Regions from separate parts of the Facklamia sp. P12955 genome, predicted to be linked through region 1. Evidence: predicted binding sites of a transcription regulator. Region 1 holds the regulator's gene; the other holds the start of a gene.

The links. Region 1 encodes LexA, which represses DNA repair genes until DNA is damaged. Its sites were predicted from a motif close to CNAACANNTGTTNG; they were not measured.
Region 2: uvrA (excinuclease ABC subunit UvrA) is a predicted target of LexA. The motif match lies at 3,926-3,939, and genes of this name have one in related genera.

The regions. Positions count from the first base shown of each region.
Region 1 covers NZ_JBNUPF010000002.1:13,086-22,527, forward strand. Annotated here, with positions in the region: gene rnz (ribonuclease Z) at 1-174, shown strand, start outside; gene recJ (single-stranded-DNA-specific exonuclease RecJ) at 204-2,522, shown strand; gene ACQV2G_RS00695 (adenine phosphoribosyltransferase) at 2,524-3,036, shown strand; gene lexA (transcriptional repressor LexA) at 3,096-3,710, opposite strand; gene ACQV2G_RS00705 (DUF896 domain-containing protein) at 3,798-4,043, shown strand; gene ACQV2G_RS00710 (YneF family protein) at 4,090-4,308, shown strand; gene ACQV2G_RS00715 (lysophospholipid acyltransferase family protein) at 4,503-5,138, opposite strand; gene ACQV2G_RS00720 (glutaminyl-peptide cyclotransferase) at 5,248-6,030, shown strand; gene tgt (tRNA guanosine(34) transglycosylase Tgt) at 6,049-7,188, shown strand; gene yajC (preprotein translocase subunit YajC) at 7,247-7,594, shown strand; gene dinB (DNA polymerase IV) at 7,729-8,847, shown strand; gene ACQV2G_RS00740 (hypothetical protein) at 8,927-9,064, shown strand; partial or broken gene ACQV2G_RS00745 (hypothetical protein) at 9,186-9,326, shown strand; gene ACQV2G_RS00750 (DRTGG domain-containing protein) at 9,344-9,442, shown strand, end outside.
Region 2 covers NZ_JBNUPF010000013.1:29,375-38,816, forward strand. Annotated here, with positions in the region: gene ACQV2G_RS05025 (hypothetical protein) at 112-969, shown strand; gene ACQV2G_RS05030 (pyridoxamine 5'-phosphate oxidase family protein) at 998-1,441, shown strand; gene ACQV2G_RS05035 (permease prefix domain 1-containing protein) at 1,629-2,606, opposite strand; gene ACQV2G_RS05040 (PadR family transcriptional regulator) at 2,609-2,935, opposite strand; gene ACQV2G_RS05045 (phosphoribosylaminoimidazolesuccinocarboxamide synthase) at 3,127-3,813, opposite strand; gene uvrA (excinuclease ABC subunit UvrA) at 4,010-6,856, shown strand; gene ACQV2G_RS05055 (DUF4097 family beta strand repeat-containing protein) at 7,045-8,790, shown strand; gene ACQV2G_RS05060 (PspC domain-containing protein) at 8,790-9,083, shown strand; gene hprK (HPr(Ser) kinase/phosphatase) at 9,206-9,442, shown strand, end outside.

The DNA of each region.
Region 1 (9,442 bases):
CATCAAGCAGCCCAAGTGGCTAAAGATAGTCAAGTAGAGGCTCTTTATCTCAATCATATTTCAGCTCGCTACTTAGGCAAGGCTCTCAAGCAACTTGAAAAAGAAGCTTGTTCTATTTTTCCTAACAGTCATCTTGTTAATGACTTTGATGAATATGAAATCCCACTTAATTAATGAGTTTATGATGTGTAAGGAGAATAACGATGTTGTCTAAATACCAATGGCAATTGCCAGAAAATTTAAATGGAAATCAAAACTATCAAAAATTATTAATAGCGGGAGAAGACTATTCGCCCGCTTTTTTAGCAATCTGTTTTAATCGTGGTCTTCATGATCTATCGGCAATAAAAAAAGCCACCGAACAAGAGCCAACTTTATATCATGACCCCTTTGCCTTATATCAAATGGATATAGCAGTAAAACGCATCCATTTAGCCATTGAAAAGGGAGAAAAAATTTTGATTTATGGTGATTATGATGCAGATGGAATCACTTCTTCTTTAATTTTAAAAGAGGCTTTAGATGCTTTAGGAGCTGACAGTCGAGTCTATCTACCCAATCGTTTTAAAGATGGCTACGGTCCCAATATCGATCGTTATCAAGAGTTTATTGAAGAAGGGGTTCAATTAATCATCACGGTTGATAATGGAGTGGCAGGTCATGAAGCAATTGAATTTGCTCAAGAAAAGAAGGTCGACGTTATTGTAACTGACCATCACGAGTTACAGGAAACGCTGCCAGCTGCATATGCCATCATACATCCTCGTCACCCTCAGGGAAGTTATCCTTTTGGAGATTTATCTGGAGCAGGTGTCGCATTTAAAGTAGCAACAGCCATCCTTGGTGAAATACCAATAGAAATGTTAGATTTAGCAGCTATTGGTACGGTTGCTGATATGGTCTCTCTCTTAGATGAAAATCGAACAATTGTTATTGGAGGAATCCATCAGTTAGAAGTTACTCAGCGGCCCGGACTACAGCTTCTATTAAACCAACAATTACAGTCAAAAGATGATATATCTGCCGAAACGATTGGTTTTATTATTGGTCCTCGACTCAATGCTGTGGGACGGTTGGGAGATCCTCGACCGGGATTCGATTGGTTGGCAGCTTTTACCGAGCAAGAGGCTAGTCAGTGGCTTGAGTTTATTGAACAGGAAAATTATAAAAGACAGCAATTAGTCACTCAAATTTATCAAGAAGTTACATCAAAATTAGATGTTTTAAAGGAGTTGCCTCGAATTATTTGCCAGACTTCTCCAAATTGGCATCCCGGAGTTTTAGGAATTGTAGCTAGTCGCATTTGTGATAAATACCAGCGCCCATGCCTACTTTTCAACTTTGACAAGAAAAATCATCAGTATAAAGGTTCAGCTAGATCAAAAGAAAACTTTAATCTTTTCAAAAATCTTAGTCAGCTAAAAGGACTATTAAAGCATTTTGGTGGTCATAGCCAAGCGGCTGGTATGACAATTGAAGAAGATAATTGGCAAAAATTTCAGACTGAATTAAGCCAGTTAGCTGATAAACACAAAGATCAAATTTTAGCCAAAACTTCCTTGTCGGTTGATGCTAGACTAAGTTTGACAGATATTAATTTAAAATTAATCGAAGAGATTCAAAAATTAGGACCTTTCGGTATGCATAATCCTAAGCCTATTGTTTTATTTAAGGACTTAAAGATGATTGAAAAAAGAGTAATTGGAGCGAATAAACAACATGTTAAAATGAAATTTAATCAATCAGGCACTGCAAACTCACTAGCTGCCATAGCGTTTAGTATGGCGGATGACTTTGAAGATTGTCAATTGGGTATTCAGTTGGATATGGTTGGAGAACTGTCAATTAACGAATGGAAACAACAAAAAGAATGTCAATTAATTGTCAAAGATTTTAATTTGGAAGGGCAATTGTGGATTGATTACCGAGGGAAAACACATTTTGATAAATTAAAACAGCTGTCTGAGGTGGTTTATTGTTTTCAAGATAAAAAAAATGCGGCACTCTTTTCTGAACAGTTGAAAAACGACTATCAATTGATTAATTATGAAGCATTACCCATTAATTTTAAATATGAAAATCTAGTGTTGATTGAGCCCCCCCAAAATCTTAATAAACTAAAAAAACTTTTAAAGAGTCACGGATGGGAAAAAATTTATTTAGCCAGTGTTGTTGTAGAATCCAGATATTTAGCAGGCTTGCCCCAGCGTCAAGACTTTGCAAAATTGTTCCAACTGCTTAAGCAAGAAGGTAGTCTTCAACTAAAAGATTTACAAGTTCTTTCTAGCTATTTATCAATTCCATTAATAAAAATAAAAACAATGATTGTGGTGTTTTTTGAGGCGGGTTTTGTTACAATAAAAGATGGACTTGTAATCATGAACCAGCTTAAGCAAGCCAACAAACTTGATTTAATGGAGTTGCCTGCCATGAGCAAGTATCAAGAAGCCATGGAAGCAGAAAAATTATTGAATTTTCAAACACTTGATCAAGTGAAAAGCTGGATAAATAAGGAGACTTAAAATGGATTATACAAACTATATCGCTCGTGTTGATAATTACCCAGAAGAAGGTATTATTTTCCGTGATATCACACCTCTCATGGGAAATGGTCCCGCTTTTGAAGCAGCGACTCAAGAGATAGTAGACTATGCTAGAGAATTAAAGGTGGACATGGTCGTAGGGCCTGAAGCGCGTGGTTTTATTATTGGATGCCCAGTTGCTTATGCGCTTGGAGTGGGCTTTGCCCCTGTCCGTAAAAAAGGTAAACTTCCTAGAGAAACAATTGAAGTAGACTATAGTTTAGAATACGGATCAAATGTCTTACAAATCCACAAAGATGCTATTCAACCGGGCCAAAGAGTCTTAATAACCGATGATTTATTAGCAACAGGTGGAACCATTCAAGCAACTATCCAATTAGTGGAAAATCTTGGAGGAATTGTCGCAGGGTGTGCTTTTCTTATTGAGTTAGATGACTTAAAAGGAAAAGAGAAGTTGGGAGATCACAAGTATTTCACACTAATGCACTATTAGAAATAAAAAGAGCCTAACCAGTTTTAATCTCTGGTTAGGCTAATCTTTAATTGAGTTGATTAGAAATAGCGATTAAGACTAACTACTTTGCCTAAAATTGAAACGTCGGGCAAGATAATATCGTCCATGGTATCATTTTCAGGGCGAAGTACGATATGATCTTTTTTCTTATAAAAAGTTTTACATGTTGCTTCATTATCTTCAGTCATAGCAACAACGACTTCACCATTATTGGCAGTTGCTTGTCTGCGGACGGTGATGATATCGCCATCCAAAATGCCAATATTAACCATGGATTCACCTTTAATGATCAGCATAAATAATTCGCTTGAATCATATTGAAGATCGGTAGGCTTAGGATAATATTCCATAGCTTCTTCTTCAGCAAGAATCGGAGCACCTGCGGCAACATAGCCGAGTAAAGGTACTTTATCGGATTTGATGCCCAATTTTTTAATTCCCAAGGCCGTTATTTCAATCGTCCTTGTTTTACTGGCAGATCTTTCAATCAGTCCACTTTCTTCTAATCGGTCAAGATGACCGTGGACAGTGGATGGAGAAGAAAGTCCAACACGCGCTCCAATTTCGCGAACAGTGGGTGGATAACCATTTTCATTGAGTAATTCATAAATAGATTGTAGCACGTTTAATTGCTTGGTCGTTATCTTAATCATTTCACTCACTCTTTCTATAGGATAATTTAATTGTAGCAGAAGTAGAATTATAAATCAAACAAATGTTCGTAGCAAAGGAGGATCGCTATGCTTTCATCTTCAAAACTAGCAAGAATTAATGAGTTAGCTAAACTTCAAAAAACTAAAGGCCTTACGGATTCAGAAAAAGAAGAACAGAATCAATTAAGACAAGAGTACTTAAAAGTCTTCAGACAGCACATGGTAAGACAGGTTGAGGGAGTTAAAATTGTCGATTCAGATGGAAATGATTTAACACCTGAAAAAGTTAAAAGAATTCAAAAAGCTAAAGGAATGCATAATCGTAAAGATTAATAGGTTAGAGTATTTAATCGGTTAAATTTTTAAAAGGAGAGATGGTATGTCAACATTTTCATGGGTTTTAATTGTTATTTTAGCATTGGTAGCAGGAGCAGTGTTAGGTTTCTTTATTGCTCGGAAGTATATGATGAATTATTTTAAAGAAAATCCACCTATTGATGAGCGCATGATTACGACTATGATGGCGCAAATGGGGCAAAAGCCTTCCAAGAAAAAAGTTCAGCAAATCATGCAGTCTATGAAGATGCAATCGAAATAGCTTTGTTTGAAAATATGTTTTTTCTTTCACAATTTTTGTTACTGTTTTCTGTCCTTAAGGAGCAGAAAAGGCGCAGAAAATTAGGTTTTCTTTAATCAAGTATACAATAAATTATTTTTAAGATTAAAAACCTCCTCCCTAGAGCAGCTTAACGACAGCTTCAAGGGTAGGAGTTTTTTTATAAAGCGTAATAATTATTTCTTTTTAGCAGGAACATAGCTAAAGCTTGGGTCTAATTGATGATCCAAATTATCAAAAGCCTTGGCCAATTCCTGGTCTATTTTAGCTAGTTGATCTTTATTATAATCTAATTCAGGATTATATTTAATGGCAGGTCCAAAAGCTATTTTAGCTCCTTGTCTCTTAAAGAATGATTTAAAGTCTAAAGGTGGTTGAATAGCAATTGGGATGATGTCTTTTTTTGAAAGACGTTGAATGAAAGCAGTTCCACCTTTAATTTCAGTTGTGTACCGACTACCAGAAGGAAAGATACCTAAATTCAAATTTTTTTCAGTTAATTGTTTGACGGCTATTTTGATCGTTTTAGGACTAGGTTTTTCTCGATTAACTGGAAAAACATGTGCCTTTCGTAAAATGCTAGCTAACAAAGAATTATGAAAAATTGATTCTTTTGACATAAAAGAAATTTCAAGTGGATAAAGTGCAATGGCCAAGTATAATGGATCCCAAAAAGAGCGGTGAGTGGCTGCTAGAATAAAAGTTGATTGATTGGGATCGGGAATGTTTTCTTTGCCAATTATATAGGATTTCCCATTAAAAAGACGAAAGAGACAGCGTAAAATGGCTACGGCAAACTGATAAAAAGTCATATTCAATTTCCTTTCAGTTACAATGTTTGTTATTATTTTACCAAGATTCAATCAAGATTCAAGTCAGCATATTCTTAAGGATTTATCAAGTTTTTTATAGGAGGAATGAATGATGTTTAAAATATTGAATTTCACTATTTTATTGTTAGTTAGTCTTACTTTTACAAGAAACGTTATAGCTAATGGTAGCTTAGGAGGGGTCTATTTAATTGAGACATACCCTATCAAGGAAAATTTATTTATACAAGGATTTGAGCTTGATCAAGAGGCCCAACTCTTAATCGGCACAGGTTTATACGGAGAATCAGCTTGGGGTTATTTTAATTGGGAAAAAGGCTTGTTAGACCGCTCCATTGGATTAGATAACCAATACTTTGGAGAAGGGATTTCTTTGCGTGACAATGAACTTTGGCAGTTAACTTGGAAAGAGGGCAAAGTTTTCAAATGGGATGTAAAGACCAAAGAACTAGTCAACACTTATGAAATAAAAGGTGAAGGATGGGGATTAGCTTATAATGAGGAAAAAGATCTGTTCTACTTGTCTGATGGGTCATCAACTATCTATACTTATAATCCTGACAACTTTAAATTAGTTGATCAAGTGGAAGTGAATTTAGAAGGAGAGCCATTAGATCAGTTAAATGAGTTGGAATATGCCAATGATGCAATTTACGCTAATATTTGGTATGATAATCGCATTGTTAAAATTGATCCCCAAAGTGGTCAAATACTTAAAACATATGATTTGACTCCTATGCTCGATCAGTTGGATCTTACAGCAGAACAAAGAGAAACAATGGATGTCTTAAATGGGATTGCTCATATTGAAGCGGATCAATTTTATTTAACTGGAAAAAATTATCCATTAATTTTTAAAGTGGAATTGAAATAATAGAAAGGAAGGTAAATAGTGGCTGCTATAACTTATGAATTAATCAAAGAAGAAAAACATACGGGAGCTCGATTAGGGATACTTCATACTCCACATGGCTCATTTGAAACCCCCATGTATATGCCGGTAGGAACATTAGCTACCGTCAAATCATTATCACCTGAAGAGTTAAAAGATATGGGAGCGGGTGTGATATTAAGTAATACCTATCATTTATGGTTAAGGCCTGGTGAAGAGATTATTGAGCAAGCAGGCGGGCTTCACAAGTTTATGAACTGGGATCAAGGGATTCTAACCGATTCAGGAGGGTTTCAAGTCTTTTCTCTGAGTGAGATTCGTGATATAGAAGAAGAAGGCGTTCATTTTCGTAATCATATTTCAGGAGAAAAATTATTCTTATCTCCTGAGAAAGCCATTCAAATTCAGAATGCTTTGGGATCAGATATTATCATGTCCTTTGATGAATGCCCAGACTATCATCAGCCTTATGATTACGTTAAAAAGTCGATTGCTAGAACTAGTCGTTGGGCAGAAAGAGGATTAAAAGCACATCAAAATCCTGAAAAACAAGCACTCTTTGGCATTTGCCAAGGGGCAGGTTATAAAGACTTGCGCTTACAACACGCTAAAGACATGATTGCTTTAGATTTCCCAGGCTATTCCATTGGCGGCTTATCAGTGGGCGAGACTAAAGAGGAAATGAATGAAGTCCTAGATTACTTAATGCCAGTTTTTCCTAAAAACAAACCACGCTATTTAATGGGGGTTGGTTCTCCTGATGCCTTAATTGATGGTTCCATTCGTGGTGTGGATATGTTTGATTGTGTCTTAGCTACTCGCATTGCTCGAAACGGTAGCTGCATGACTTCGCAAGGAAGATTAGTGGTGAAAAACGCTAAATATGCACGTGATTATAGCCCCATTGATCCTAAATGTGACTGTTATACCTGTCGTAATTATAGTCGCGCTTATATTCGCCATTTAATGAAGAGTCAAGAAACCTTTGGGTTACGTTTAACTTCGATACATAATACCCATTTCTTATTGCAATTGATGCGTGATGTTCGTCAAGCCATTCGAGAAGATAATTTATTAGAGTTTCGTCAAGCTTTTCGTGAAGAATATGGTTATAACAAACCAAATGCTCCAGAATTTTAATGGAGAAAGTCTTAAAAAACTGTTATAATATAAGAGATATTTAGAGGAGGAATTTTTAATGGGAAATAGTTATTTTGCTTTTTTACCAATGCTTATTATGTTCGCTTTATTTTACTTTATGTTGATTCGTCCCCAAAAAAAAGCGGCCGATGCAAAGCGCCAAATGATTGAGGCAATGCAAGCAGGTGATGGAGTAGTTACAATTGGGGGATTGCATGGAATAGTAGATGAAGTAAAACAGCAAGAAGGCCTTGTTGTAATTGACTGTGAAGGTATATATTTAACCTTTGAAATCAGTGCGGTAGCAAATGTTCTTAAGAGTGCGGGTACAAATGATGAAACCGTCTACTCTTCTGAAAATAAAACCACTGTTGAAGGGAAGTTAGAAACGGATGCTAATGTGTAAGTCTTAGCATCTTAAATGAATAATTGAAACATTTATTAGTAGGTAATTATTACTTATTAATAAATGTTTTTTCACTTATTCTATCTAGCTTTATAGTATTATTATTAGGATATGAAGCCTTTAGGAGGCTAAATATGAGATATGGCTTACTTACTTTCGATGATCCTAAACCGGATACAAGTCGCAAAATATTACATGTGGATATGGATGCCTTTTATGCTTCCATTGAAATTCGTGATAATCCGTCCTTAAGCAATCAACCTGTAGTTATTGCTAAACATCCAAAATTAACTAATGGACGGGGGATTGTGACCACTTGTAATTACATAGCGCGTCAATACGGTATTCATTCTGCAATGTCTTCTTTGGAAGCTTATAAGCGCTGTCCTCAAGCTGTTTTTATCAAAGGCAATATGGCTTATTACCGCTCGGTTTCGCAAGAAATTCGCAAAATTTTTTATCAATACACTGACCAAGTGGAGCCTCTATCCCTAGATGAAGCCTATTTGGATGTATCGAAAAATCATATAAAGGAAGAATCAGCTTTAAAAATCGCTCGTCTTATCCAGGCTCAAATTTATGAAGAAATTCATCTAAGTTGTTCAGTAGGAGTTTCTTATAATAAATTTATTGCTAAATTGGCTTCAGATTTTCATAAACCGAATGGTATTACCTTGGTTTCTCCGGATGAAGCCATACCTTTTCTTCATGCGCTCCCAATTAAAGATTTCTATGGGGTAGGCGCTAAGTCTTTAAGTATTTTTGAAAGCCATAACATTAAAACTGGCTCAGACCTAGCAAAGTTTTCACTCGAAGAATTAATTGCTAAATTTGGAAAAATGGGACACTCACTTTATTTTAAGGTTCGAGGTATTCACAATGTGCCTGTCAGTCAAAATCGGCAAAGAAAATCGATGGGAACTGAACAAACCTTTCAAACTTTCCTTTTAGATGAGGAGGTTATTAAGGAAAAAGTACGCCAACTAGTAGTGAAAATATCGCAAGATCTAAATGCTAAAGATTTATATTGTCAAACGCTCACTCTTAAGATACGTTACAGTAATTTTGAAACAGTGACCAGGCAAGACAGCTTTGCCTATCCAATTAATGATCGTTATCAATTAATGAATAAAGCTATAGAATTGTGGGAAGATCACGGTGAGGCAAATAGAGAGATTCGTTTATTAGGAATTTCAGTATCCAAGTTATTAGACCCTCAAAGTGAACCCTTACCCATTCAATTAGATATTTAATAGAAGGATATAAAATGGAAGGGTTTCTTCAACTGAACCCCATCTTTCAGTCGGGTATAGTCGGCATAGGAACATGTTTATGTACTGTATTTGCTGCATCTTTTGTTTTTTAGTAAAGAAAGTAGACAATAAATTACTAGCCATGATGCAGGGATTAGCAGGTGAAATTAAGGTGGCAGCTTCTTTCTGGTTACTTTTAGCTCCTGCTTTAGAATAACTTGCCAGTGTTGGTTTTAAAATTCCTGAACGGTTTCCAGCAGCAGTTGGCTTTTTAGTTGGTGGTGTCTTCTTACGCTTAATGGATCAGTTTGTTTCGCACTTGCATTATGCTGAAGACTATGATTTTCGTTCAAGTGGAAGAATTAATTCCAGAATCACAAACAGAAGGCAATACAGACTTAGCAACCATGAGTTTTATGGTAGGTTTTGTGATTAAAATGATTTTAGATGTGGCTTTAAGATATATTATTAATAAATAAGATTTTGAGGTGATTCTTTGGGAACTAAGCATGAACGCATTATCCAATACATTCAATCCTTGCCCATAGGAAACAAAATTTCTGTCAGAGGCATAGCTAAGCAATTGCAAGTGAGT
Region 2 (9,442 bases), on a different contig from region 1:
TTTCTTTAAGAAGGTTTTTCCTTTCCATGGGAGAAGTTCACCAGCCCTATGTTGAAGCTAGCAGCGATAATTGATAAAATAAAGAATATCAAAAATGATAGGAGTGGTTAGATGTTATCTGATTCGATTCAAAGATTAAAAAGACATTATGGCTATTTTATGGGGACTATTCTTATTGCAACTGTAGGATCCTCCGTAATCAATAGAATTCTCAATATGTTCTCTCCGGTTAATGATCAATTGAATACATTTATTACCAGTGTTAATGAAACGATGACACCCGATCAATTAGTTCAATTTAGTCAAGATTTTTTTAAAGCACAATATACAGGTGTAGGAGGCTTAATAGCCTTAATCACTATGATATTATCGGTATTCCTACGCATTATGCAAAGAAGATCCTATTTTCAAAAGCTAAATTTTCCTGAAATGCGAATAGCAGATTCAGCTTTCTTTCATACCTCTCCTGTAAAAATCATTACACTTCCGATCAAGTCATTTTTTGCCAATGTCTTGGGTTGGATCGCCGGGTTCTTACTATTATTTGTTTCTGGCTTGATATTTTTTCAACTAAGCCAATATGGCAATACGGCTAGCTTAGTTTTTGTTTTGATATTTATGCTGTTGGCATTGGCCTTAAGCGTGTTTTTAGTACCTATTTCATATCTAATAGCATATGATGTGGAAGGCAAGTATAATTTCTGGGCAACCTTTACTAAAAGTTTAACGGTAGCTAAAAATAATTTTGGCCGAATCGCAAAAAGCCTAATAGTTATTCTTTTAATCTTTATTGTCTTTTTTATTTTGATAGGTCTTCTAGGCTTCGTTATGATGGATGGAGTTGGAGCGATTGTTACTGTAGGGTTGTTAGGGCTTCTAACAATAATTGGGTTAATTTTTTGGGTAGGTCCTTTAGTTGAAGTGTATATGGCTCAAACTCTAAATCATATTTTTAACAGAGAATATTAATTTCAATTGTTTTTTAAGGAGAAAAAAGATGAACATCGAAAAAATTATGGATATATTTCAAAATGATATGAAAGTCGCTGTGCTAGCAACGGTTGACAATGAAAATAAACCGCATGCTCGACATGTTCATGTTGGTCTAGCAAACGATAAAGGAATCTTTTTCATGACCAATCCTAAAACAAATCTTTATCAACAACTCCAAGACAATAAAGCTGTTGCAATGACAGCTATGAAGGAAGAAGATTATTTGATTCAGGTGATTCGGATTGAAGGGAAAGTACGAGAGTTAGGTAAAGAAAAATTAACAGAAATTTTAGGTAACAATCCTTATGTCGAAATAGTTTACCCTGATCAAGCAGATCAAGTGGGTGCCCAAGTGTTTCAAATATATGAAGGTAAAGGCTTCTACCACTCAATGACTCAAGGTCATAAGTATGAGTTTGAAATTGGTGGAAAATTATCTAAGATGTAATGATAAAGCCCTTTGAAAATGTAGAAGTTACATTTTCAAAGGGCTTCACTAATTGTTCAATTAGAAAGAATGCTGGAGGGATCTTGCTCTCAGTCAAAGATAGGTGGAGCTATACTTTATTAAAGCCAAAATCTCTCAAAGGTAAAGATTTTTTCATATAGCTATTTAGTAATCGAAGTGATTTTATTTAATCGGTTTTTAATCCTAACAAATGTTTTAAAAGGTCCTCTATTACGCTAGCAATTATAAAGGTCACCCAAGAAATTGCCCAAGCGCTACTGATAAACGACCAGAGAAAATAAATAACAGTGACCAATGGCCAGTATATATCATCAAATATTTTATCTGTTTTTTTAAGACGCTCTCGACTGTTGATTTCTTGAGGGCTAACCTGTGATGAAAGGCCAGATTCCAATAACTTTTTATAAGTTGATTGATTTCCTCCTAAATAGATGAAAAGGAAGACTGCGCTAGCAACACAGATCAAGAGTCCGGAAATAGTCAAATCTGCTAGACCAGTTGCTACATTTAGACTGTCAACTATAACGATAGGTATAATGGGTAGAAGAATTAAGGCGATACCAGCAATGAATCCATAAGAGCTAACTTTCTCTTGTTGTTTCAAGTCGTTTTTTAGTTGCCTTTCTAAGTTCTTAGATAAACGATATTCTCCCTTAGCTACTTTTTTTGGTTTGCCATTAAATTGGCTAGCTGTTACATAGAAACCAACAGCAATTACAATTGACACTATGATGATACTAATTCCGAAGCTATCGGCTAAGGTGCTGTTTTCACCTAAGACACTTTCTAAAGTCATGAAGACTGATGAAGAGGCAATTATTAAAAAGGTGCCGAGGGCTGTTAATAAATTTGACTTGGTGCTATTGGTAATAAAAGCATTGATTTCTTCTTCTGTGAGTAAGGGATAGTGTGGCAGTTTGTTTTTATCTTGTGTTTTGAATTGATAAGCATCAATCAGTTCCTCAATACTGCCAAATTCAGTAATCACTTTACCAACGGCTTCATGCTCACTCAGACCTGAATCAATTAAGTCTTGGTATTTGTCTTCCATATTTGCCAAGATTTCTGCCTTCAGTTGAAGCATTTCATCATTGACTTCAATCTTGTTAAACATAGAATCAAGATAGGTTTTTATTACGTCCATAATTAAGCTCCTTTAATAATATTTTCCACGATTGCTTTAACGATTGTCCATTCTTTGACTTTATCTTGTAAGACTTCTTTCCCTTTTTGCGTTAATCGATAGTAGGTTCTTGGACGACCATTTGTTTTCTGGCCGGGATAGTCTTCGATTAAACCATCTTTTTTTAAGCGGTTAAAAATGGAGTAAAGAGTTGTTTCTTTCATGATGTATTTTTCATTGGATAAATGAGAAATTGTTTTGCCAATTTCATAACCATAGGAATCACTCTTATCTAAAATAGCTAGGATGAAAAGGTCGTTATACCCTCTAAAAATATCACTATTTATCAATGAATCACCTCACTCTTTTTACTGTATCTGATGGAGTATTTAAATTATAAAACAATTACTACGGCAGATAAAGTAGTTTTTTAAAAAATCAGACCATAGTCCTAGGAAAATAGGAATAAAACAAGCGTCTCTCGATTGTTTAATCGAGAGACGCTTTGATTTTATTATTTGGCTTAGATTTAAAATAGGAATTAAGCTTTAAATAGTAATTGGTGTAATTTCAATGGTTCAATATATTGGCCGTCTTTATAGACACGCATATTACCACCAGAGATTTCATCAATTAGGACAACTTCATCGTTGTTTTGTAAAGTACCAAATTCAAACTTAATATCATAAAGATCAAGACCATGAGCTTTTAATTCATCAGATACAATGGTTGTAATTTGACGAGTGAGCTCAACGGTGCGGTCTACTTGTTCAGCGGATAAAATATCAAGAACAACTAATCCGTCTTTAGTGATTGGTGGATCTTGACGATCATCATCTTTAATTGTGAACTCCACGTATTGAGGAAGATCACTGCCTTCTTCAATATAATCACCGTAGCGACGGAAGAAAGAACCCACTGCTTTTTGGCGGCAAATCACTTCTAAACCTTTACCAAACACTTTAGCAGGCTTAACCTCCATTGTTTGTTCATCCATGTTTGCATTAACAAAGTGTGTTGAGATTCCAGCTTGATGGATTTTTTCAAAGAAAAATTGAGACATTTCTAAACCAGCACGACCAACGCCTTCGATAGATAGACCAACAGAGTTCGCCCCAGGGTCAAAGACACCGTTTTCTCCAGTGACATCGTCTTTAAATTTTAAGAGGTAGTTTCCATTTTCCAAGGAGTAGACGTCTTTTGTTTTGCCTTTATAAACTAATTGCAATTTCAACACCCTTTCTTATTAACATAAGTTAATTTTAGCACACCCCTATCTTAAGGAGTATAAAAAGTTAGATGAATAAACGAAATTCCAGTTAAACGTTCGGGAAAACATACGAACAAATTTTCTGGTTTAGAAAGTGACCTGTGTTATAATGAGGTGAAGAGTTTTTTTACGGACAGAGAAGAGAGGGATTGTTTTGACTAAAGATAAAATTACCATCAAGGGTGCAAGAACCCACAATTTAAAAAATATAGACATAGAAATACCTCGTGATCAATTAGTTGTAGTGACTGGATTATCGGGGTCTGGCAAGTCATCACTTGCCTTTGATACCCTATATGCAGAAGGCCAAAGAAGGTATGTAGAAAGTTTGTCAGCCTATGCACGTCAATTTTTAGGGCAAATGGATAAACCGGAAGTCGATTCGATTGAGGGTCTGAGTCCCGCCATTTCAATTGATCAAAAGACAACCAGTAAGAACCCGCGCTCAACCGTAGGAACAGCTACTGAAATTAATGATTTTTTACGTTTGCTTTATGCCAGAGTAGGGACTCCCTACTGTCCTCGTCACAACTTACCCATTGTTAGACAATCTGTTGAACAGATGGTGGATCGCTTATTGGAATTACCAGATCGCAGTAAAATTCAAATTCTTTCACCACTTGTAAGGAATCAAAAAGGGCAGCATAAAAGAGTGTTGGAGCAAGTAGCTAAAGAAGGTTATGTTCGTGTAAGAGTAGATGGAGAAATATTTGATTTAACCGAAGTTCCCGAACTTTCAAAAAAAGTCAGTCATACTATTGAAATTGTGGTCGATCGAATTGTGATTAAAGAAGGGATTCGATCTCGACTTTATGACTCCGTTGAAACAGCAGTGAATGCTTCTAAAGGTTATTTAGTTGTAGATGTAATTGATGGAGAGGAACTTTATTTTAATGAGCATTATACTTGTCCATACTGTGATTTTTCTATTGAAGAGTTAGAACCAAGACTTTTTTCTTTTAATGCACCCTTCGGTTCTTGTCCGGCTTGTGATGGTTTGGGTGCTCGTTTAACTCCTGATGAAGATTTAATTATTCCTGATCCAACCTTAACTTTGCGTGAGGGAGCCTTTTTACCTTGGGGCAAAGAAGGTTCGGGCTACTATGCTTCTATGCTAGAACAATTTGCTAAAGCTTACGGTATCCCAATGGACCTTCCTTATGAAGAATTAACCAAGGACCAACAAGAAGCGCTCAAATATGGGCAACCTAACTTTCACTTTAAATTTACCTTTGAACCCATGCACGGTGGTAAGAAGCGAACGGTTGATCAGACATTTGAAGGGATCTTTAATAATGTTGAAAGACGCTATAATCAAACAAGTTCAGATTATATGCGAGATGTTTTGCGTAATTATATGCAAGAGTTAGAGTGTCCAACTTGTAGAGGTCAACGCTTGAACGAAAAAGCTTTAAGTGTAAGAGTGGCTGATAAAAATATTGCTCAAGTGACAGCATTGTCTATTGATATGGCAAAAACACATTTTGAAAATATACAATTTGATGAGCATGACTTGATGATTGCTCAACCGATTATGAAAGAAATCAATGATCGTTTGACTTTTCTAGATAATGTGGGATTGGAGTATTTGACACTCGATCGAATTGCAGGCTCGTTGTCAGGAGGAGAAGCTCAAAGGATTCGTTTAGCTACCCAAATTGGCTCGCGACTAAGCGGCGTGCTTTATATACTGGATGAACCTTCAATTGGCTTGCATCAACGAGACAATGATCGCTTAATTCATTCGTTAATGGAGATGCGTGATTTAGGGAACACCCTAATTGTTGTTGAGCACGATGAAGAGACCATGTTAGCAGCTGACTACCTAATCGATATTGGGCCTGGTGCGGGCGATCAAGGAGGAAAAATTGTAGCTGCTGGAACCCCTCAAGAGGTAATGGGGAACCCTGACTCTCTTACTGGTAAATACCTAAGGGGCGAAAAAGGGATTGTTGTGCCTAAAAAACGTAGACAGGAAGACTTAGGTTGGATTGAGGTCAAGGGTGCTCGTGAAAACAATTTAAAAAATATCGATGTTTCTTTTCCAATTGGTCGCTTAACTTGTGTGACTGGCGTTTCCGGTTCTGGCAAATCGTCCTTAGTGAATCGCATCTTAAAAGTTGCCTTAGCTAAGCGGTTAACCTCTACTCAGGAAAGACCGGGTAAATTCAAAGATATCAGTGGATTTGAAGAGCTAGAAAAAGTGATTGAAATTGATCAAAGTCCAATTGGTCGAACTCCAAGGTCTAACCCGGCAACCTATACTTCTGTTTTTGATGACATTCGTGCATTATTTGCGAATACTAATGATGCTAAAATTCGCGGTTACAATAAAGGAAGATTTTCATTTAATGTCAAGGGAGGACGTTGTGAATCTTGTGGTGGAGCAGGTATTAAGAAAATTGAAATGCATTTTCTCCCAGATGTTTATGTTCCGTGCGATGTCTGTCATGGCGCCCGTTACAATTCAGAGACACTCGAAATTAAATTCAAAGGACAATCGATAAGCGATGTCTTAAATATGACAGTCGATGAAGCAGTGGAATTTTTTGATGCGCATCCAAAGATAGCGCGCAAAATGAAAACGCTGCAAGACGTAGGTTTAGGCTATATCCAGTTAGGACAATCGGCAACCACTTTATCGGGTGGCGAAGCACAGCGAATGAAATTAGCCGCTGAACTTCATCGTGTTTCCAATGGCAAAACGCTTTATATTTTGGATGAACCGACTACTGGATTACATGTTCATGATATTGTTAAATTAATGAATGTTATTAATCGATTAGTAGAGGCTGGCAACACGGTAGTTATTATTGAACACAATCTTGATGTAATTAAAACGGCAGACTATATTATTGATATGGGGCCCGAAGGTGGTAGTCACGGAGGTCAAGTAGTGGCTGTTGGTACTCCAGAAGAAATCGCTAGAAAACGAAAGAGTCATACTGGCAAATTTTTAAAAGATATTTTGAAGCGCGATAAAGATAAGGGTTTTCGATAATAGAGAGCATAGGCTGGGAAATTAAGACGTCCGGCCTATGCTTTTTTAATAATAACCGCTATCCTAATAACAGGAATCAGATAAGGATTTCTTTAAAAACAAATATCAGCCTAGGGACCTATGATTAAAGAGTAATTAACTAGCATAATAGAAGATGAAGAGGGTCAGTATAAATTAGGAGGATTATTATGAACGAGAAAGAAAGAATTATCGAATTAGTTAGACAAAAAATTATATCTATGGATGAAGCCTTAAGATTACTTGAAGCAGGTGGTATGGCAAACGATTCATCAGAACCTACTGAGGATAGCGCTAAGACAAAAGACACTAAAATTGAGAGCAAGACATTGGTAAAAGATGACCTCAACCGCCTGGTTCGTTCAATGGTAGATCAAGCAGTGAATGCAGGGACAAGTGTAGTGAAAGAAGTAGCTCAAGCAAGCAATCAAGTCGTTAAAGAGGTCAATGATTCACTGGAAAACCGTAAAGAAACAAAAGACAGACCTTCTTTTAAAGAACAGACCAGTGATCAAGAAGAACATGCTTCTTATCAAGCAAAGGCTGAAGCTTTTGAAACAAAAGGGCAGGCCATTCAGCAAGAAATTGAAGAGGTTAATGAGCGACTTCATCAATTTAATGAAGAAAAGATTATTATCCAACAGCGGTTAAGAGAACTAGAAATTCTGGCTGAAATTGAAGAACTGACCACTGAGATGAAAGATCAGGTCAAAGATTTTACCTTACAAGAAAGAGCGATTGACAGTGAAATTAAGCATTTAGAACAGCAAGTCGAAGGACTTTATGATCAGCAAGAGGATCTATATGAAGAATGTAAAGAAAATCAACAAGCTGACCCTGAATTTAAACGGTTTATTTCTAATTCCACCCAAGTTCTTACTGAGCAAGCGCACCAATTTAAAGAAGAAGCAAGCAGAGAAGGTAAACGCCTTGGCAAGCAAGTGAAGGATCTGATAAAATCCTCACTCAATAATTTCACCACTAAGGATGTTAATGTATCTTTCAATGTGCCTTGGATTAAGAGTCAAGTATTAGACCATACTTTTTCCTTTGATGGAGCAACTTTAACAGCGATGGATTTTAATGTATTAAATGGTGATTTACAAGTAGAATTCCATGAAGGCGACGACATTTTAGTAGAGGCTGCTATTAAGCTGATGGGTGGACAAGATAAGCTAACGGTTGACTTGTTCAAAGAAAAAGTAACTATAACCACCATTGAAAATAAATTGGTTTTTCATGTGGATGCTATGAATTTAGCTATGGATGCCAAGATCAGCTTGCCTCATAAGCTATATCATTCAGTTGTTTTAAAAACCCTTAATGGAGATATAAGAGTCAAACAAATGGAAGTAAACAATCTAATCATTTCTAGTAAGCGAGGAGACATCCGTCTTGCTGATACCAAGGCAGATGAAGTGAATATTGACACAAAATTAGGAGATGTTAAACTTAAAAACATCTCAACTGATATATTAGGTTTGAATCTAGTCAATGGTGATGTAAAAATTAAAAACTCAACCATCCAAACAACTAGTCTTAAAAATATTAATGGAGACTTCCGAATTGTTGGACCAGTTGGTAATATTAAGGCCAGTACAGTTAATGGAGATTGTTACATTACTAAAAAAGATATCGAACCAGCTAATATTTCACTTTCAGCTGTTCATGGCGACCTTAAAGTCAGCTTACTAAAAGAACAGGCTTTCACCGCAAGAGGTAATCTCTCTGAAGGACAAATTAAGCATCGAATGTCTGGCTTAGACCGACAAGAAATTTTTGATGGTGGTAAATCATTTATATACAATCGTCCCGGTCATCTGGATCAGAAAGAAGTTCAGATTGATGCAAGTATTACCTTTGGAGATTTGTACCTAAAAGATGGAGATTCTGAGACAGGAAAGGAAGGTAAATAATGCAACGATTAACACGCTCATCATCCGATCGCCGCATTTTTGGTGTTTGTGGTGGTATAGCAGAATACTTTAATATTGATTCGACTTTAGTCCGTTTAATTTTTCTGATTGCTATGTTTTCAGCAGGAGTGGGTTTTTTCCCATACATTTTAATGGCGGTTATTATACCCTATGATTATCAAGTTGGCAAACCCTCTTTACGTCGTAAAGGAAAGAAATATTCAGAAACTAATTCTCATCAGGTGATTAAAGATATTACTCCTCAAGATGACGATAACTGGAGTGACTTTTAGAAAAATAAAACGAGCCCTCATCTTATTAGGTGAGGGCTCATTTTTAATGATAGCGCCATTTGCTAGTCAGAAGGCTCTTTCTATGATACCATTTTAGAGAAAAATGAATGGAGGATCGGACCGTGGGAAAATATGTGACAGTCCAAAAATTAACTGAAACTTTAGATGTGGAGATTGTCTATGGTCATGAACATGTCGATAAGAAAATTGTTTCCAGTGAAGTTTCAAGACCAGGACTTATTCTGGCAGACTTCAAAGAATTCTATCCGAGTGATCGGATTCAATTAATCGGTCGAACAGAAACAGCTTATTTAGATACCTTGACTAGCCAAGAACGTATTGAGAAATTCCGCTCTATC